Regions from separate parts of the Ancylobacter pratisalsi genome, predicted to be linked through region 1. Evidence: riboswitches for the same ligand, from Rfam matches in the RefSeq annotation. Region 1 holds a riboswitch; the other holds the start of a gene.
What was found. A riboswitch is a leader RNA that binds a small molecule or an ion and turns the genes downstream of it on or off. The one in region 1 is predicted to bind cobalamin.
Positions count from the first base shown of each region.

Region 2: another riboswitch for cobalamin. It lies ahead of G3A50_RS16995 (energy-coupling factor ABC transporter permease); the one in region 1 lies ahead of cobW (cobalamin biosynthesis protein CobW).

Region 1 is NZ_CP048630.1:872,988-883,302, forward strand. It holds gene G3A50_RS04325 (precorrin-3B C(17)-methyltransferase) at 62-832, opposite strand; gene G3A50_RS04330 (precorrin-2 C(20)-methyltransferase) at 829-1,566, opposite strand; gene G3A50_RS04335 (precorrin-8X methylmutase) at 1,563-2,198, opposite strand; gene cobG (precorrin-3B synthase) at 2,199-3,461, opposite strand; gene cobN (cobaltochelatase subunit CobN) at 3,458-6,709, opposite strand; gene cobW (cobalamin biosynthesis protein CobW) at 6,728-7,795, opposite strand; cobalamin riboswitch at 7,930-8,148, opposite strand; cobalamin riboswitch at 8,220-8,434, shown strand; gene G3A50_RS04355 (CbtB domain-containing protein) at 8,468-8,653, shown strand; gene G3A50_RS04360 (CbtA family protein) at 8,672-9,385, shown strand; gene cobU (bifunctional adenosylcobinamide kinase/adenosylcobinamide-phosphate guanylyltransferase) at 9,391-9,897, shown strand; gene cobO (cob(I)yrinic acid a,c-diamide adenosyltransferase) at 9,908-10,315, shown strand, end outside.
Region 2 is NZ_CP048630.1:3,621,961-3,632,275, forward strand. It holds gene cydD (thiol reductant ABC exporter subunit CydD) at 1-835, shown strand, start outside; gene cydC (thiol reductant ABC exporter subunit CydC) at 832-2,544, shown strand; gene G3A50_RS16980 (cytochrome ubiquinol oxidase subunit I) at 2,617-4,194, shown strand; gene cydB (cytochrome d ubiquinol oxidase subunit II) at 4,200-5,357, shown strand; gene cydX (cytochrome bd-I oxidase subunit CydX) at 5,373-5,513, shown strand; cobalamin riboswitch at 5,629-5,868, shown strand; gene G3A50_RS16995 (energy-coupling factor ABC transporter permease) at 5,905-6,582, shown strand; gene G3A50_RS17000 (TetR family transcriptional regulator) at 6,682-7,404, opposite strand; gene G3A50_RS17005 (amidase) at 7,401-8,630, opposite strand; gene G3A50_RS17010 (amidohydrolase family protein) at 8,643-9,869, opposite strand; gene G3A50_RS17015 (amidohydrolase family protein) at 9,894-10,315, opposite strand, start outside.

The DNA of each region.
Region 1 (10,315 bases):
CCCCTTGCGAAGGCGCGGAGCGCGCCGTTCCCGATTGCGTCCGCGCCATGGCGGGCGAGCATCAGCGGGGCCCCGCCCGTCGCGGCGTGTAGACGAGCGTCGACAACCCCGGCCGCTCCACGGTCCGGGTCTCGACAGATCCGACGATGATGCAGGTCGCCATGTCCGCCATGTGCCCCCGCGCATTGGCCAGCGGCAGTACCCGCAGCCGTTCGTCGGGCCGCCCGACGGCGCGGCCAAAGATCACCGGCACATCACCGGGCAATTCCTCCCGAAGAACCTCGAAGGCCCGGTCGAGCTGCCACGGCCGCGCCTTCGACACGGGATTGTAGAACGCCATCGCGAAGCCGGCCTGCGCGGCAAGCCGCAGCCGTTTCTCCACCAGTTCGAAGGGCTTGAGATTGTCGGAGAGCGAGATGGCGCAGAAATCGTGTCCGAGCGGGGCACCGGTCTTCGCCGCCACCGCCAGCATGGCGGTGATGCCCGGCACGATGGAAAGGTCCAGGGCGCGCCATTCCGGCGGCCCGGCATCGATCGCCTCGATCACCGCCGCGGCCATGGCGAAGACGCCCGGATCGCCGCCCGAGACCATGGCGACGCGCGCCCCGCTCGCGGCATGGGCCAGCGCCGCGCCCGCGCGGGCCAGCTCCTCGCGATTGTCGGAGGCGAAGCGCTGCTGGCCCTCGCGCACCGGCACGCGGTCGAGATAGGGCATGTAGCCGTAGATCGCTTCGGCCTGCTCCAGCGCCTCCTGCGCCTGAGGGGTGAGGAAGAGCGCTTCTCCCGGCCCGAGGCCAACCACCACGAGATATCCGCCTGACCGTCCGTTCATCCACGTGCACCCCAGCCCGGCACCAGCACGATGGCGAAATAGGGCGCCGGACTTTCATCGCGCGTGGTCAGCTTCACGCAATGGCTCCCGTTCATGGTGCCGCGCTCGATATAGAGCGCGCGGTCCAGCTTGCCGGCGGCGGTCAGCGCGCGGCGGATCTTCGGCAGGTTTCGCCCCACCTTCATGATCACCGCCGCGTCGGTCTCGCCAAGCCGGCGGGCAAGCTCCCCCTCGGCCAGCGTGCCCGGCAGCACGCTGAGCACGTCATCTCCCTGCGCGATCGGCGCCCCCGCCTGCGACCAGCAGCCGGACATCCCGGTCACGCCGGCGATCACCTCGGTCGGGTAGCGCTGCGACAGCCGCACATGCAGGTGCATGTAGGAGCCATAGAACAGCGGGTCGCCCTCGGAGAGCACCGCGACCGTCCGCCCCGCGTCGAGATGGGCCGCCACGTCGTGCGCGGCCTCTTCGTAGAACGCCGCGATGGCGTCCTTGTAGGGCGCCTCGTCCTTGGGCGCCTCCGTGGTCACGGGATAGCCCAGCGCCAGTTCGATCGCTCCCTCGCGAAAATGGTCGCAGGCGATGGCGCGTGCATGGCTCGCATTGCCGCGCTTGGCGAAATAGGCGACGACATCGGCCTCGCGCAGCGCCCGCGCGGCCTTCAGCGTCATCAGTTCCGGATCACCCGGCCCGACACCCACGCCGATGAGGCGTCCTGCTGCTGGTGCGTTCATATGCCGGGCCTCGCCAGAGCGTTCACCGCAGCCGCCGTCATCGCACTGCCTCCGAGCCGCCCGCGCACCACCAGCCAGGGCACGCCATGCTCGCCCGCCGCCAGCGCATCCTTGGATTCGGCCGCTCCCACGAAGCCGACCGGAATGCCGAGGATCGCCGCCGGCTTCGGCGCGCCCGCGTCCAGCATTTCCAGCAGCCGGAACAGCGCGGTCGGCGCGTTGCCGATGGCGATGACCGCGCCTTCCATGCGGTCGCGCCACAGCTCCAGCGCGGCGGCCGAGCGCGTGGTGCCGAGCCGTGCCGCGAGATCGGGCACGGCGGGATCATGCAGCGTACAGATGACCTCATTGCCCGCCGGCAGCCGCGCCCGCGTCACCCCATGCGCCACCATCTCGGCGTCGCACAGGATCGGTGCGCCGTCCATGAGCGCGCGGCGCGCGGCACGGACAAGGCCGGGCGCGAAATCGATGGCGAACGCGGCTTCCACCAGCCCGCAGGCATGGATCATCCGCACCGCCACATCCGCCTCTTCCGGCGCGAACCGGCCGAGATCGGCCTCTTCGCGGATGATGGCGAAGGAGCGCTCATAGATCGCGTTGCCGTCGCGTACATAATCGAACGGGATGGACACTCAGGCCGGGTCCTTCTTCATCGCACTCGTCTTCCGCAACATCTCGCGTACCATTTCCGCCAGCCGCGCCACCGGCACGTCGCGCCCCAGAACGTCCTGCGCCGAAACATCACGCGGCGTGCCTTCGACCACGAGACCCATCCCCTCGTCCAGCCCCACGATGGTGACAAGCGCCCGCGCGGGATGCGCGCAGCCCTTGGCGCAGCCCGACACATGCACATCGCCATGGGCAATGGAGGGCGCGAGCGCGCCTGCCAGCGCGGCCGCGAGCGCATGGGTCTCCATCCGCGCCGAGCCGCAGGCCGGGGCACCGGAACAGGCGATCACCCGGCGGCGCACATCCTGCGGATCGGTAATGAAGCCAAGCCCCTCGGCCGTCGCCCTCAGCTGCCGCGCGGTCTCCGGCGCCAGTCCGATGACCAGCAGCGCCCGCCCGGACGCAGGCTCGACGCACCGCGCGCCCGCGTCCCGCGCCGCTGCCGCCAGTCCCGCCAGCGCGCCGGCCTCCACCTGTCCGAAGCCAAGCCCAAGGCCGAGCGCCAGCGTGCCATCGGTGAGCGAATGAACCCCGACCGGCTCGGCGGGGGGACAGGCGCGATCAGCCGCCGGCGTCAGCCCCGCACTCGCGCGCAGGGCATCGATTCCCTCACGCGCCACCAGTTCCGCCATCCGCGCCGCCGGTCCGCACGCGGCGAGCTGTTCCAGCAGCCCGACCACGCTGGTGACGGCCCACTCGGGCACCACCTCCCCGGCCGCGACGCCGGCCAGACGCACCAGAAGGCGCCCGCCGCCCCCGGCGGTGACGGCTATGTCGGCTTTCAGGGCGCGCAGATGCTGCGAACCGCCGCCATCCACCACCACCGAGACTTTGGGCGCGAGGCCCGGCACCAGCCCGCTCGCGGCGTTCGAGATCGCCTGCGCCAGCGGACGCGGGTCGAAGACCTCGGCCGGATCGAGCCCGGCCAGCGCGCTGGTCTCCACCGGGAATCCCGGCTGCACCTCGATCCCCAGCGCATCGACGCCCGCGGCGAGATGCGGCGCGCTGGCGGGCGTCAGTCCGCGCAGCTGGAGCTTGCCGCGCGCGGTCACTTCCACGATGGCGTTGCCCAGCTCGCTCGCCAGCGCCGCCAGCCCGGCGAGTTGGTCGAGCGTCAACGGCTCCATGGGCTGGAGCCGCGCCAGCAACCCGTCCCCGGTCTGCATCGGCGCGGGCAGGCTCGGGCAGGCGCCCCGGCGCATGGCGCGGACGGACGCGGCGCTCATTCCGCCGCCTCCCCGCGCAGCGAGGCGATGTCGGCGCCAACATCGTTGCGGCGCGGATGCCAGAGCCCCTTGTCGCGCGCACCGGCGAATCGCCCGGCAACGAAGCGCGCCGCCTCGGGAGAGACATCCATCAGGAAGGCGCGCACCCTGTCATCGCCCACATAGGCGGCGTGCAGAAGGTCGATCAGATGGCCGGGCACCGCCGGCGTCGCTTCCGCGAAGCCGATCAGGCGGTCCACCGTCTCGGCGATTTCCGCCGCGCCGCGCGGGCCGTGCCGCATCAGGCCCTCGATGTAGCGCGGGTTCGCCCGCCCGTGCACGATCCGCGCAATGGCCTCGCCCAGAGGGCGCGCCGTCGGGCGGGCCGGGTCGGCGGTGTCCAGCACCACGAGATCGGGCGTGCGCCCCAGCCGCGTCGCGGCGGCCGCGAAACCGCCGATAAAGGCGAGGTCGGCGTCGCCCTCCATCAGGTCACGCCCCGGATCGTCGGCGCCGTGGACAAGCAGGTCCGCCGCCGCCACCCGCGCCTCGAACGCCGCGCCCGCCGCGCGTCCCACACCTTCCGCGCCGCCATAGGCGTGGGAAGCGCTATCGAGATAGGCCGCGCCCAGCGCCTCAGGATCGATGTCCCCGGCCTCGAGCCCGGCGCCATAGGCTCCCGGCGCGGTGCCGAAGATCCGCAGCGGTGCGTCTCCCTCGCCCGCGGCCCGCAGCGGGTTCTCGTCCGGCGGCTCGTCGCGCCGCGCCACCGCCTTCAGCGCGGCATCCAGCAGCGCGATCTGGGCGGGGAACAGGTCGCGGAACAGCCCGGAAATGCGGAAGGTTACATCGATGCGCGGGCGCCCCATCGCGGCGGTGGGCAGCACCTCGATGCCGGTCACGCGCCCGCTGGAGGGATCCCACGTCGGCCGCGCGCCGATCAGCGCCAGCCCCTGCGCGATCTCCTCACCCCCGGTGCGCAGCGTCGCGCTACCCCACAGGTCGAGCACCAGCGCGCGCGGCCAGTCGCCGTGAAGCTGCATATAGGCGCGCACCACCTCCTCGGCGCCCAGCCGGCCGAGGTCCATCGCCGTCGATGTCGGCAGGGCGCGCGGGTCGCTGGCGTAGAGATTTCGCCCGGTCGGCGTCACATCGGTACGCCCGCGCCCCGGTGCGCCCGCTGGCCCTGCCGCCACCCGCCGCCCGTCCAGCGCCGCCATAAGCCCGTCGCGCTCGGCCTCCCCGCAGGCGCCACGCCCATAGACATGGAAACCGTCCTTGAGCCGCATCTCCTTGATATCGCACAGGAACGCGTCGATCCGCCGGAGCGCCTCATCGGGGTCGGCATCGCCACCGAGCCCGGCATCGCGGGCTATCCCGGTGCGGGTTGCCTCCTCGACGATCAGCCGCGCCAGCCGGTCGCGCCGGCGCCGGTCGAGCCCGTCGGCCTGCGCGTATTCGTCCACCAGCCGTTCCAGCTCGCGCGCTTCGCCGGCAAGGCCGGTCTCGATGGTGGGCGGGGGCAGATGGCCGAGCGTCACCGCCGCGATCCGGCGCTTGGCCTGCGCCGCCTCGCCGGGATTGGACACGATGAAGGGGTAGGCCACCGGCAGGCTGCCGAGCACCAGCTCGGGGAAACACCCGGCGGTCAGCGCCACATGCTTGCCCGGCAGCCATTCCAGCGTGCCATGCGCGCCCATGTGCACGACCATGTCGGCCTCGCGCTGAAGCCACAGCCCGAACGCCAGCAGCGCGTGGCGCGGCGCCAGCACCGGGTCGTGATACTGCGCCCGCCGCTCGGCCAGGCTGCCTCGGTCCGGCGCCAACGCGAGCGTCACATTGCCGAACGTGCGGGCGCGAAACCGGAACGCGCCCTCCGCGACATCCGGGTCGTCCTCCGGCGCGCCCCAGGCCGCGTCGATCTGCGCCATGGCCTCGGCCGGCACAGCCGCGGTAAGGCGCCGATAGGCTTCGAGCGAAAGCGAGGCGCCCGGCGAGGCGGCAAGGTCCCGCAGCAGGGCCTGCTCGTCACCGGGAATGTCGCTCACCTGGTAGCCGCCCGCGTGCAGATCCTGCAGCAGCGCCCGCACGCTCGCGGGTACGTCGAGCCCCACCGCCCAGCCGGTACGGCCCGGCACGCCGGCATAGTCGGGCATCAGCACGCTCACCCGGCGCTGGTTCCGCGCCAGCGCCTGCAGCCGCGCCAGCGCCGCCACCCGATCAGCCACCTGCGCGACACGGTCCGGCTCCGGCCGGTTCACCAGCGCGGAGAAACCGGGCACCGAAGGGGCGGGGTCCGGCGCCTTGAAGGACAGCGCGCCCGCCAGCACGCGGCCATCGAGCTCGGGCAGCACCACATGCATGGCGAGGTCCGACGCCGTTAGCCCGCGCGCGCCGTCGAGCCACGCCTCACGCCGCGTGGTCGCGACCACGCCCTGAAGCACCGGCACGCCCGCGCGGTCCAGCACGGTCTGCGTGCCCGGATCAGCGGCGGCGAAGGCGGTGAGCGTCACGATCACGGCGGGGCTCACCTGCGCCAGCATCCCCTCCAGAAAGGCGATGGAGGTCGGCTCCTTCAGGCTGGCGACAAAGACGGGGCGTGGATCGAGCCCGCGCTCGGCCAGCGCGGCGCAGAGCGCGTCCACCGGGGCGGCATCGGCCGCCAGCCACATCGAGCGGTAGAAAATGACCGGCACCACCGGCCCCTCGCCGGCCGGCACACCGCAGGGATAGTGCCCGGCGAGCGGCACCGGCACCGGAGCCGCGAAGGGCAGAGCCCGGCCGGCATGGCCGGCCAGGCGATGCAGCAGCTGGCGCATATTGTCCGGCCCGCCGGCACGGAAATAGCCCAGCAGCGCCTCGAGTTCATCGGCGGCAAGGGTGGAAGCCTCGGCAAGCCTCGGGTCGTCGCGGTCCTCGCCCGGCAGGATGGCCAGCGCGATGCCCCGCGCCCGCGCTTCCGCCCCCAGCCGCTCGGCCCCGTAGCGCCACCAGTCCAACCCACCGAGCAGGCGCACCACGATCACCCGCGCGTGCACCGCGACCTTGTCGATCCACAGATCGACCGACATCGGATGGCGCAGGTCGCGCAGGCTGGCGAGCCTGAGGCTGGGCAGCGCCGCGCCGCCGGGCCCGCCCTGCGCCCGCGCCAGCGCGCCGAGGTCGCTGTCGGTAAAGGACAGCACCACCACATCGCCCGGCGTCTGGCCAAGGTCGACCGGCTCGACGAGATCGTCGAGGCTGGTCGATGTGGTGGTGAGGATGTGCATGGCGCCGGCGCTTCCCGGTCAGGCCGGTACGGGTGCGTCGTGGCCGGCAAGCAGGGCCTCGACCTTCGCCCGGTCGAGCCCGTTCAGCCCGATGGCGACGAGGCGCCCGACACGCGGGCCAGCGCCCCACGGCCGGTCGAACTGGTGGCTCACGCGCGGGCCGACCGCCTGCACCAGCAGCCGCATCGGCTTGCCCGAAACCGGCAGGAACCCCTTCACGCGCAGCACATCCGCCTCTTCCGCCGCCCGCGTCACCCGCGCCGCGAATTCGGCCGGATCGGCGATCTCGGGCACCTCGACGACGAAGCTGTCGAAGTCGTCATGGTCGTGTTCCAGCTCGTCGTCATGATGGGTGCGGCGATTCTCGATGTCGTCCTCGGTCCCGACGCCCAGCCCCATGAGAATGGCCGGATCGATCCGCCCACCGGAGACGCTGACCACGCGCACGCCCTTGGGCAGCTCGGCGTCGAGCGCGGCGCGGGCGCGCGCCATGCCGGCGGCGTCGATCAGGTCGGCCTTGGTCAGGATCACGAGATCGGCGCAGGCGATCTGGTCGTCGAACACTTCCTCGATCGGGTCGTCATGGTCGAGCGAGACGTCGCCGGCGCGCTGTTCGGCCAGTGCGTCATGGTCATGGGCGACGCGGCCGGCGGCCAGCGCATCGCCATCGACCACGGCCACCACGCCATCCACGGTCACCCGGCTGCGGATGGCGGGCCAGTGGAAGGCCTGCACCAGCGGCTTGGGCAGCGCGAGGCCCGAGGTCTCGATCAGAATGTGGTCGACCTTGGGCTCGCGGGCGAGAATGGCGTCGAGCGCGGGCACGAAGTCATCCGCCACCGTGCAGCAGATGCAGCCATTGGCGAGTTCGACGATGTTCTCCTCCGGGCAGGTCTCGATGCCGCAGCCCTTCAGGATCTCGCCGTCGATACCGACATCACCGAACTCGTTGACGATCACCGCGAGCCGCTTGTCGCGCGCCTTCTCAAGGATATGCCGGATCAGCGTGGTCTTCCCCGAGCCGAGGAAGCCGGTGACGATGGTGCACGGCACCCGCGAAAGAGTGGACGTCTGGGCAGTGTTCATGCGGGCTCTCCAGAAACCGGTCGGCACGAAACCAGTCGGGTCACGGGATGCACCGGCCGCGGAGAACTCCGCGCGAAGCCGCCGGACGCAAGGGCCCGGCATGCTCTGCCTGACCACCGGGCACCCCGCCGGGAATCACGACCGAACCTACGGCAGGTCTCCTGGCTCGCGGGTCGCCGCCTCGTAGCCGCCTTCCCGGGTGTCATCCCAGTGGCTTCCGGCACGGGCTCGCCGCTTACAGTTGCGGGGGCAGCCGCGGAATTGGAGCGCGCCCGAGAAGGCCCTGCCCCGCACCGCATTCCCTCTTAGTCCCTCCCGCGAGGCGGGAGAAAACCGTCGGTCGCCGCCACTTAAGGAGCGCGGGCGGGGAATGTCAAACCGTGTCAAACCCCACCGCGCCCGTTGCGGGCTGGCGCGCACGCGCTATAGTCGGCGCGTCGTCGGTTCCCGTGAGTTCCACGGGACGCAAGACGGGAACGCGGTGGGGCGGAGCGCGAAAGCCTTCCGCCGATTCCGCGGCTGCCCCCGCAACTGTAAGCGGCGAGCCCCCTCCACTGGCCACTGGCTTTCGAGCCGGGAAGGCGGAGGAAAGGGCCGAGACCCGCGAGCCAGGAGACCGGCCGTCGACACAACCCGCAAAGGCCCTCGGGTGGAGGGCCAAAGGAGACTGTCATGAACGCTTCCCACAGCCCGCTCGCGTCTGCCTCGCGCGAATCGGCCGCCTCGCGCGCCCTCCAGATCACCTTCGCCGCCCTCATCGGCGTGTTCGTGATCGGCGGCGTGGGCTTTTCCCATATCAGCGCCGTGCACAACGCCACGCACGACGTCCGCCACGCGACCGCCTTCCCCTGCCACTGAGTCCGGGGAGCGCGCACCATGTCACTTTTCAGGACGATTCTGTTTGTCGCCGCCCTCGCGGGCATCGGCACTGGCCTTGTCGGCTCCGCCATCCAGATCTTCGGCACGGTGCCGCTGATCCTCAAGGCAGAGACCTTCGAGAACGGCGCCCCCGAGGAGGCCGCATCCGCGGCGCATGAACACGCGCCCGGCACCGCGGCCCACGAGCACGACGCCGATGAATGGGGCCCCTCGGACGGGTTCGAACGCAACGCGTTCACCGTGCTGGCCATGGTCCTCACCGGCTTCGGCTTTGCGCTGCTGCTGGTGGCCGCCAGCGAGCTTGCCGGCGGGCTTTCGAGCTGGCGTCAGGGCCTTCTCTGGGGCCTTGCCGGCTTTGCCGTCTTCACCGTGGCGCCGGGGCTCGGCCTACCGCCGGAGCTTCCCGCCATGCCGGCGGCGGACCTTCTGGCCCGGCAGATGTGGTGGATCGGCACGGCGGCAGCCACGGCCGGCGGCCTTGCGTTCATCGCCTTTGGCCGCACTCCGCTCCTCGCCGCGCTGGGCGTCGCGCTGATCCTCGCGCCCCATCTCATCGGCGCCCCGCAACCCGACAGCCATGAGAGCCCGATCCCGGAATCGCTGCATCACAGTTTCATCGTGGCGACGGTGGCGGCGAGCTTCGTGTTCTGGGTGCTGCTGGGCGGCCTTGCCGGCTGGCTGCGTCCGCGCCTCGCGGCCGGAACTGCCTGAACGGCATGAGCCTCACCTTCATCCTCGGCGGCGCCCGCTCAGGCAAGAGCCGGCACGCCGAGGAACTGATCGAGCGGCTTTCCCCGCCCTGGACCTACATCGCCACGGCGCAGGCTTATGATGACGAGATGGTGGAGCGCATCGCGCTCCACCGTTCGCGCCGGCCCGCGCCGTGGCAGACCCTCGAAGCGCCGCACGATCTCGCCGCGGCGATCGCGAACCTGCCCTCGAGACAGCCGGTGCTGGTGGATTGCCTTACCCTGTGGCTCACCAACCGCATGCTGGCGGATGCCGACCTCGCAAAGGAAGGGGACGCGCTGCTCGCGGCGCTCAGCGCCCATGACGGCGAGGTCTTCGTTGTCTCCAACGAGGTCGGGCTCGGCATCGTGCCCGACAACGCGCTGGCCCGGCGCTTCCGCGACGCGCAGGGCCGGCTCAACCAGAAGGTCGCCGCCGAGGCGCAGCGGGTGGTCTTCATGGTCGCCGGGCTTACCATGCCGGTGAAGGGATAAGGCTCAGTTCATGAACGACGTCACCTCGACCGAGGCCGAGCGCCACCGCGCCAAGATGGAAAAGCGCAAGACGGTGCAGGACGCCGAGGTCGCTTCCAAGACCGTCGAGAAGGGCCTGCTGATCGTCCACACCGGCGCGGGCAAGGGCAAGTCCACCGCCGCCTTCGGCCTCGCCTTGCGCACGCTCGGCCATGGCGCGCGCGTGGGCGTGGTGCAGTTCATCAAGGGTGCCTGGCATTCGGCCGAGCGCGATGCGCTGGAGACCTTCGGCGACCGGGTGGCGTGGTACACCATGGGCGAGGGTTTCACCTGGGAGACGCAGGACCTCGCGCGCGACATCGCCAGCGCCCGCCGCGCCTGGGAGCAGGCCTGCGCATTGATGGCGGACCCGTCCATCGGCCTCGTCATCCTCGACGAG
Region 2 (10,315 bases), 1.9 Mb from region 1:
GGGGCTTTTCATCCTGCTCGTCGCCCCCGCCTTCTTCGAGCCGCTGCGCGAGCTTTCCGCCGCCTGGCACGACCGGGCGGCCGGGCAGGCGGCGCTGGAAGCGCTGGAGACGCTCGCCGAGGGCGGCACCTCCATCGTCGGCAGCGACGCACCGCCCCGCTTCCGCTCGTCGCGGGCGCCGGCAGTGGCGTTTGACGCGGTGGGGTTCCGCCATGCCGGGCAGGCGGCGCCGCTGTTCGAGGCGTTCGCGCTCGATATCGCGCCCGGCGAGCATGTGGCGCTGTTCGCGCCGAGCGGAGCCGGCAAGTCCAGCCTGCTGGCGCTGATCGCCGGGCTGGTGGCGCCCGAGGCCGGCCGCGTCAGCATTGACGGCGAGGTCATGGGGCCGGAGAGCGCGGCACGCCTGCGCGCCGGCATGGCCTATATCGGCCAGCAGCCGCACATTTTCGCCGGCACGTTGAAGGGCAATGTCGCGCTGGGCCGCCCTGAGGTGGATGGCGGGGAGATTGCCCGCGCCCTCACGGCCGTCCGCCTTGAGAAGGTGGCCGCCATGCGCGGTCCCGCACCGATCGGGGAGGGGGGACGCGGGCTGTCCGGCGGCGAGGGGTTGCGCCTCGCGCTGGCCCGCCTCGCCGCGACCCCTCAGGCCGGCCTGATCCTCGCCGACGAGCCGACCGCCCATCTCGACGCCGCGACCGCGCGCGAGGTCACCGACGCGCTCATGGAACTGGCGCGCGGACGCACGCTCGTCATCGCCACCCATGACCCCGCGCTCGCCGCCCGCATGGACCGGGTCATCCCCCTTGAGGGCGCCACCGGGGAGGCCGGGGCATGAGCACGAACACCACTCCCAACCCGGGCGCCCTGCGCGCCATGGCCGTCATCCTGCGGCTGTTCCTTTCCGAGCGGCGGATCGCCTTCTTCGCCGGTGCGGCGCTGGCGGCGCTGACGCTGCTGGCCGGGGCCAGCCTGCTGGCCCTTTCGGGCTGGTTCATCACCGCGACGGCGATCGCGGGCATGTCGGCGGCCGCGGCGGCGACCTTCGATGTCTTCGCCCCCTCCGCCGGCATCCGTCTCGCGGCGCTGGTGCGCACCGCCGCGCGCTATGGCGAGCGACTGGTGACCCATGATGCCGCGCTGGCGGTGCTGGCCGGGCTGCGCGAGCGGCTGTTCCGTGGCTGGGCGGCGCCCGAGGCAGCCGGTCGGCTGGCCGATCGACCGACCCGGCTGCTGTTCCGCCTGACGCTCGATATCGACGCGCTGGATTCGCTCTACCTGCGGGTGCTGGTCCCGGTGATCGCCGCTGTGGTGGCCACGCTCGGCGTCACCGTCCTCATCGGCCTCATCCGCGTTCACACCGCCCTCACTTTCGTCCTCATCGTCCTTGGCGTCGGCGCGCTCATTCCGTGGATCGCTCTGCGCGCCGCCCGCCGTCCCGCCCGCCGCCGCGCCCATGCGCTGGAAGTGTTGCGCTCGCGCGCGGTCGACCTCTTCGCGGGCCAGACCGAGCTCATCATGGCCGGCCGCCTCGCCGCCCGGCGCGAGGAACTTCGGGCCGCCGACCAGCGCCTGGCCGCCGCCGACGATGCGCTCAACCGGGTGGAAACCTTTGTGTCGGCAGGGTTTTCGGCCGCCAGTGCGGTTCTGCTGGCGCTCGCCCTGCTGGCGGTTGCGGCGCTGAATCATGCGGGCACCATCGATACGCCGGCCGCCGCACTGGTGCTGCTGCTGGCGCTGGCCGCCTTCGATCCCTTCGCCGCGCTGCGCCGGGGCGTGGTCGAGCTGGAGCGCGCGCTGATCGCCGCGCGCCGTCTCGCCTCCCGCCTCACCCCCACCCCGCCCATTGCCCCAATGCCAACCCCGGGCAAGGGGCAGGCGGTTGAGGTCCGAAATCTAGCAATCATAAGGGATGGCGCGGTACGTCCGTCGCTTGAGGGCATCGATCTCGCCATTGCGGAGGGCGAGCGTGTCGCCCTTGTCGGCATGAGCGGGGCGGGCAAGTCGACGCTGCTGGCGGCCATCGCCGGTGAAATCGGGCCGGCCTCGGGCGAGGTCGCGGCCCGGCGCAGCGTGCTGCTGACCCAGCGCACCGAGCTGTTCCACGACAGCCTGCGCGGAAACCTTCTCGTTGCCGATCCCGCCGCCGATGACGACCGGCTGATGGCCGCCCTCACGGCCGCCGGGCTCGGCGCCGTGGTCGCGGCTCTGCCCGAAGGGCTTGATACGCCGCTCGGCGAGGGCGGGCTCGGCCTTTCCGGAGGCCAGTCCCGGCGTCTGGCCCTGTCCCGCCTGTTCCTGACGGACGCGCCGCTCTGGCTGCTCGACGAGCCGACGGAAGGGCTCGACGGGGCGACCGCGCGCGACGTGCTGGCGCGGCTGGCCCATGAGGCGGGTTCGCGGACCCTGATCCTGGCCACTCATCTGCGGCGCGAGGCGCAGGCCGCCGACCGCCTGATCCTGATTGCCGAAGGCCGAGCGCGCGGTTCCTACCGTCGCGGCGACCCCGGCTTTGCCGCGGCGATTGAAGCGCTGCGACCCGACTGAGCCGACATTCGATCCTGCGCCGCCTGCCGGCAGCGCGACAAGACAGGAGACCGGAGGCAACCGGAACCCGCCATGACCCTAGATGTAGTCGACCTCTCGCGCCTGCAATTCGCAATGACGGCGCTCTATCACTTCCTGTTCGTGCCGCTGACGCTCGGACTTTCCGTGCTTCTGGCGATCATGGAGACGGTCTACGTCATGACCGGGCGCCGGATATGGCGCCAGATGACCAAGTTCTGGGGCACGTTGTTCGGCATCAACTTCGTGCTCGGCGTCGCCACCGGCCTCGTCATGGAGTTCCAGTTCGGCATGAACTGGAGCTATTACAGCCACTATGTCGGTGACATCTTCGGCGCGCCGCTGGCGATTGAAGGGCTGATGGCCTTCTTCCTGGAAGCAACCTTCGTCGGGCTGTTCTTCTTCGGCTGGGACAAGCTTTCCAGGGTCGGGCATCTGGTCGCCACCTGGGCGGTCGCGCTGGGCTCGAACTTCTCCGCGTTGTGGATCCTTGTCGCCAATGGCTGGATGCAGAACCCGGTGGGCTCGGCCTTCAACGCGCAGACCATGCGCATGGAAGTCACCGATTTCTTCGCCGTCATCACCAATCCGGTGGCGCAGGCCAAGTTCGTGCACACCGTCTCCGCCGGCTATGTCACGGCCTCGGTCTTCGTGCTCGGCGTGTCCGCCTGGTACGTGCTCAAGGGCCGGCACATCGAGATCGCCAAGCGCTCCATGACGGTCGCCGCCTCGTTCGGGCTCGCCGCGTCCCTGTCGGTGGTCGTGCTGGGCGACGAGAGCGGCTACCTCACCACCGAGCATCAGAAGATGAAGCTCGCGGCCATGGAATCGATGTGGGAGACGGAGCCGGCGCCGGCCGCCTTCACGGTCATCGGGTTTCCCAACCAGGCCGAGCGCGAAACCCATTTCGCCGTGCGTATCCCGTGGGTGTTGGGCCTGATCGCCACCCGCTCGCTCGACACCGTGGTGCCCGGCATCACGGAACTTGTCGGCCACGCCAAGACACGCATCGAGAGCGGCATTATCGCGTTCGACGCCCTGCAGAAGATCCGCGCGGCCGGCAGTGATGCCGCGATCGCGCCGGATGTCCGCCAGGCCTTCGAGGAGCACGGAACGGATCTGGGCTACGCGTTGCTGCTCAAGCGCTATGTCGATGATCCACGTACCGCCACGCCGGAGCAGATCGAAAAGGCGGCGTGGGACACCGTTCCGAACGTGCCGACGCTGTTCTGGGCGTTCCGCTTGATGGTGGGCCTCGGCTTCGCCTTCATCGCCTTGATGTCGGTGTTCTTCTTCCTGTCGGCGCGCCGCATGCTGGACCGCTATCGCCCGCTGCTGTGGATCGCGGTGCTTGCCATTCCGCTGCCCTGGGTCGCGGCGGAACTGGGCTGGGTGGTGGCGGAATTCGGCCGCCAGCCCTGGATCATCGAGGGCGTGCTGCCAACCGCGGCCGGCGTCTCGAGCCTTGGCGCGGCGACGGTGCTGACGACCATCGTCGGCTTCGCGCTGCTCTACACGGTGCTGATCCTCATCGAGATGATGCTGATGATCCGCGCCATCCGCAAGGGGCCGGAGCCGGACGAAGATCCCGACGCCGAACTCATTCCCGCCCACCTCGTTGCCGCGGAGTAGGACCCATGATCCTCCATACGCTCATCGATTACGACACGCTGCGTGTCATCTGGTGGTTGCTGCTGGGCGTCCTGCTCATCGGTTTCGCCGTGATGGACGGTTTCGATCTCGGCGCCGATATCCTTCTGCCTTTCGTGGCACGGACCGATCTGGAACGTCGCGTGGTCATCAACTCCATCGGGCCGACCTGGGAAGGAAATCAGGTGTGGCTCATCCTGGGCGGCGGCGCGATCTTCGCCGCCTGGCCGCCGCTCTACGCGGTGTCCTTCTCGGGCTTCTACCTGGCGATGTTCGCGATCCTGTTCGCGCTCATCCTGCGCCCGGTGGGATTCAAGTATCGCTCGAAGCGCGAGGGCCGGGTCTGGCGCGCGGCCTGGGACTGGGCGCTGTTCATCGGCGGACTGGTGCCGGCGCTGGTCATGGGCGTGGCGGTCGGTAATGTGCTGCAGGGCGTGCCGTTCCACCTCAACAACGAACTTCGGATCTTCTATGAGGGCACCACGCTGTTCGAGCTGCTCAACCCCTTCGGGCTGCTGTGCGGATTGCTGTCGGTCGCGATGGTGGTGATGCATGGTGCGGGCTGGCTGACGGTGAAGACCGAGGGCAACGTCGCCACACGCGCCCGTGCCGTCGGCAGCGTCGCCGCTCTGGTGACGGTTCTGCTGTTCGCGCTCGGCGGTGTCTGGCTCTGGCTGGGCATTGATGGCTACCGCATCACCAGCACCTTCGTCGCGGAAGGCCCGTCCAATCCGCTGGCCAAGACGGTGGCGATCGCGCCCGGCGCATGGTTCGCCAATTATGGCGCCCATCCCTGGATGATGGCGGGCCCGGCGCTGGGTATCATCGGCGCTCTCGCCTGCCTTCTGCTGCTGCGCACGCGGGCGGAGTTCACCGCCTTGCTGGCGAGCACGGTGTCGATCTTCGGCATCATCTCGACGGTGGGGCTGTCGATGTTCCCCTTCATCCTGCCCTCGACCATCGACCCGCGCTCAAGCCTGACGGTGTGGGACGCGTCGTCGAGCCACCTCACCTTGTTCATCATGCTGGTCTGCGTGGTGATCTTCATTCCGATCATCGTCGCCTACACCACCTGGGTCTATCGGGTGCTGTGGGGCAAGGTCGATACGGCTGAGATCCAGCGCGACAACAGCCACGCGTACTGAGGAAGGAAACCGACAATGTGGTACTTCTCCTGGCTTCTCGGCTTTCCGCTGGCTGCCGCTTTCGCGGTGCTGAACGCCATGTGGTACGAGCTGACGGACGACACCCTCCGGGCCAAGGCGCAGCCCCGGCCCGTGCCGATCCGCGACCGGCACTGAGCACGGGCGCGGAGCCGCCGCGCTCCCGTCTTCAAGATCCACGTCCGGGATCGTGAGCGTCCCGGATGTGGGCGGTTCCCCTCCGTTCGGCTTGACAGCCGGCCCGGCGTCGACGCGTTCTAGCCCGATGCATGGTGTCCGGGCGGGGTGACTCGTCCGGATGAAACGGGAACGGGGAAGGACCGCCATCCGATCAAGGATGGAGCGGCCCGAAGCCCTGACCGCCCCCGCGACTGTGAGCGGCGAGCGGCCTTCCACATTGCCACTGGACCTCATCCGCAAGGATGGGTCCGGGAAGGCGGAAGGCGCGCTGTGACCCGCGAGTCAGGAGACCGGCCATGCATGAGCGTCCACCCTTACGCCGTCGGGAGAGACGGCAATGGAGAACCACATGCATATCGAGCCCGGCCTCGTGGCCGAAGGAAAGATCTGGCTGAGCGCTGTCACGGCGGCTGGCGCCGGCGCCTATACGCTGAAGCTCGCGGGCGAGGCGGTGCGCGAGCGCGGCGTTGTCTCGCTGGTTGCGCGCAGCGTGGTGACGACCGCACTGGTCTTCGCCTTCTTCGAGCTGCTGCCGCATCATCCCGTCGGCGTGTCCGAGGTGCACCTCATCCTCGGCTCGACGCTGTTCCTGATCTTCGGCGTCGCTCCCGCCGCCATCGGCCTCGCCGCCGGCCTGCTGATCCAGGGGCTCTTCTTCGCGCCGTTCGATCTGCCGCAATACGGCATGAACGTCACCACGCTGCTGGTGCCGCTGTTCGCATTGACCTCGCTGGCGCGCCACGTCATTACGCCGGGCACGCCCTATGTCGAGCTGAAGTACCGCCAGGCGCTGGCGCTCTCCACCACCTATCAGGCCGGGATCGTGGTCTGGGTGGCGTTCTGGGCCTTCTATGGGCATGGCTTCACCGTGGAGAACGCGGCTTCCATCGGCTCGTTCGGCGCGGCCTACATGCTGGTGATTTTGATCGAGCCGCTGATCGACCTCGCCGTGCTGGCCGCCGCCAAGGCGTTCAACGGACTGAAGGGCAGCCCGCTGTTCGAGAGCCGGCTCTACGACCCGGCGTGAGCGGGCAGGGCTGATCGCTCATCTGCGTTGAACGAGGTCCGGGAAGCTGACCGCTTCCCGGATTTTTCCTGTCGGGCAGGCGGCGACAATCAGTTCGCCTCACTTGCCGGTGGCGATGTAGCTGGTGAGCACATCCACCACGACCGCCTTGCGCCTTTCCAGCCAGTCCGGCGCGGCGAAGTCGTGCTGAAACATGCTGCTCAGCGTGTAACGGTTGGAGACGTGGATGAAGCACAGGCCGAGAATCGAGACGTAGAAATTCTCGGCGTCGATGTTCCTGTGGAACACCTTCTCTCTTTGCCCGCGCTTGAGAATGGTCCGCAGCGATTCCAGCAGGGGGCGCGTCATGTACGGAATGGTTGAGGACCGCTGGGCCGTGCGGCCCATCATCAGGTTCTCGTTCATGATCAGCCGGACGAAATGCGGGTCGGTGCTGAGGAAGTCGAAAGTCAGCTCGATCAGCGCCTTCAGCGCCAGCATCGGGTCGGCCTCGTTGACGTCGAGGGTCTGCTCCCGATCACGGATGATCTTGTAGGACGATTCCAGCGCCGCCAGGTACAGGTCATCCTTATTGCCGAAGTAATGATAGATCATGCCGACATTGACGTCGGCGGAGGCGGAAATGCGTTCGATCCGGCTGCCGCTATAGCCATGCTCGGCGAATTCGCCCATCGCGACTTCGAGTATCCGCTGGCGGGTAGCGACCGCATTGCGCTTGCCGGGCGAGCGTCGCGGCGCCTTCGCCTTGGCCGGCGTGGAAGCGGAGCCGTCCGGCAGGCCAATGTCCTCGTCGGGCAGGGCGCCAGATCTTTTGGCGTTCATCGGTTCTCCGAAACGGTCGGCAGGTCGGAGAAGGCCCTCGCTGCAAAATCCAACAATTCCATATCCTTGCCGCGTCTGGCCAGGATCGACAATCCCACCGGCGCGCCATTCACCGTTCCAACCGGAATGGTGAGTTGCGGCAGGCCGCCGAGCCCGGCCGGGCAGAGCAGCTCCATCGCACGCCGCCGGTAGTCATTCTCCACCTCGGCCGATGCCAGAGTGCGCAGCGGCGGAACGCCCGGCGTGGTCGGCAGGCAGATCAGGTCGTCCTCGCCGATCATCATCGCAAGCTCAGCCGCGATGGCATCCGTGCGCCCGCGCGCGGCGTCGGCCTGCCCGAGCGTCACCTGTGCGGCGGCGGCGAGGCGCTGGCCCACACCCTCGCCGAAGGCAGGGCGAACCTCCTCGATCCATGTGCCCAGAGAGGTCCAGATCTCGCTCGCCTGAACCGTGCGGAAGGCATCGAGCCATGTGTCGAGGCCGTCGGGGCTCAGCACCAGGCTGTCGTGCCGCGCGAGCAGGGACCCCAGCCGTTCGATGCCGGCCTCAAGAATGGGGCGGGTTTCCGCGTCGCAGCGTGTGAACGCGTCCGAGGCAACCCGAAGCCGTGAGAAACGGGCAGGAGAGGCCGCCCCCAGCAGCACCTCGCCCACGTTCTTCAGCCGCGCGGCGTCGCGCGCGAACCAGCCTACCGTGTCGAAGCGTGGGGCAAAACGGGACACGCCGGCGAGCGGCAGGCGTCCATGCGTGGGGCGAATGCCGAACAGCCCGCAATAGGCCGCCGGCACCCGCACCGAACCGCCGCAATCGGTGCCAATGGCGAAATCGACCAGCCCGCCCGCCACCGCCACCGCCGAGCCGCTGGACGAACCACCCGGCAGCCGGTCCCGCGCGGCGGGATTGATCGGCATGCCGAAATGCACGTTCTCGCCCGAGATCGAGTAGCACAGCTCGTCGCTCAGCGTACGCCCAGCGAGGTCCGCGCCGGCGGCCAGAAGCCGCGTCACAACATCGGCCGTCGCTCGTGCGGGGGCGTGCGTCGCAAGCCAGGTCGGATGGCCGAAACCGGTGCGGCTTCCCTCGACGTCGAAGACGTCCTTGATCGCGAAAGTCAGGCCGTCGAGCGGGCCCGCGCCGGTGGCCGGGTGGCCGACATGATTGTCCCGGCAGAAGGCGCCATAAGGATCGGCCGGAGGGTGGTCGAAGGAGGTCGTGGACTGCGGCATGGGGGACTCGGTTCAGTTCGGGCGATGCAGTGTCGCGGCGGGCCGTGTCATGGTGCGTCGCCCGCGCTTGTAGGCGAACAGGACAGGGGCGAGTTCGGCGATCGCCGCCTCGCGGGACTGGCAGTCCAGAACGACGAAGTCGGCCGACTTGCCGGGCGCCAGCCCATAGTCGCGCGCATTGATCAGCTGCGCGGAGCGCTCGGTGATCATGTTGAAGCACTCGCGAATGTCGTCGGTTGCGCCGATATGGCAGATGTTGGCGTTCAGGTTCGCCATGCGGATCAGCGAGCAGTCGCCAAACGGCGTGAAGGGGTTGAGCACGTTGTTGGTGGACAGCGAGCAATTGACCCCGTGATGGATCATCTTGTGGGCGTGGGTGACGCCGCGCGGCTGGTTGCAGTCGCAGTCGCGGCCCATCAGGAACAGGTCGGTGGAGGGCAGCACGGTCAGCGCGACGCCGGCATCGCGCATCCTGCGGGCCGCTGCGTCGAACCGCGTCGGGCTCGCGGCGGCGAGCTTGGTGACATGGCCGATCGCGGTGCGTCCGCCCCAGCGATAGCGGTCCGCCAGCTCGCACACATAGTCGAGGTCGAGCGTGTCGCCGGTCGGGCCGAAATCGAGATGCATGTCGATATCGGCGTCAAACTCGCGCGCCATTTCGAAGACGCGGTCGATCTGGCCGTGCGGATTGGTGTCGGTGTAGGGCGCCGCGCCGACGACGCGGGCGCCGTTTCTGAGGGCCTGCACCATGAGGTCGTCGGTGCCGGGATTGTTGAGCAGCCCCTCCTGCGGGAACACGCAGATCTCGATGTCGATGGCCCAGCGATATTCCTCGATCAGCGGCAGGACGCCCTCGAGCCCGCGCAGGCCGATGCCGGGATCGACCTCAAGCTGCGTGCGCATGTGGGTGGTGCCTTGCATCAGGCACTTTTCCAGCGTGCGCTTGCCGCGCGCATAGACATCCTCCGGCGTGAAGGCTGCCTTGGCCTTGGCCACCTCGCCAATGGCCTCGGGGAGGTCGCCGCGTTGTGACTGGCAGCGGTCGAGGATACAGGACTTGTCGAGGTGGATGTGCGTTTCCACGAAGCCCGGAGAGACCAGGCGGCCGCCCACGTCCAGCTCCTCGCCCTCGGCGGCAAGGTTCGCCTCGATCGCCACGATCCGGCCAGCCTCGACGCCGATGTCGACCTCGCGTTCAAGGTCATGGGGAAGGCGGGCGTTCCGTACGATCAGGTCCATCGCTGCTTCTCCTCAGGGCGCGGCTCAGGCCGCCGCGCGTTGCCACAGGTTTTCGGCGGTCCGCTGGGCCTGCCGACAGATGTCTTCCTCGTCGATCCCGACCGCGCGGCCCTCGCACACCCGAAGCACGCCGTCGATCACGACGTGGCGCACATGGCTGCCCTGCCCGCAGTGAACGAGGTTGCCCAGCGGGTCGAGCAGGGGCACGAAACTTGGTCGGTCGATGTCGACAAGCACGATGTCGGCCTTCCTGCCGACGGTGAGCGCGCCGATCTCGTCTGCGAGCCCGAGCGCGCTGGCGCCGTTTCCGGTTGCCATGGCGAAGACGTCCTCCGGCTGCCAGTCGGGCGTCACCGTGCCGGTCTGCAGCCGTCCGATGCACAGCGCCCAACGCATCGCCTCGATCATGTCGCCGAGCAGGTTGTCAGTGGCGAGGGCGAGGTTGG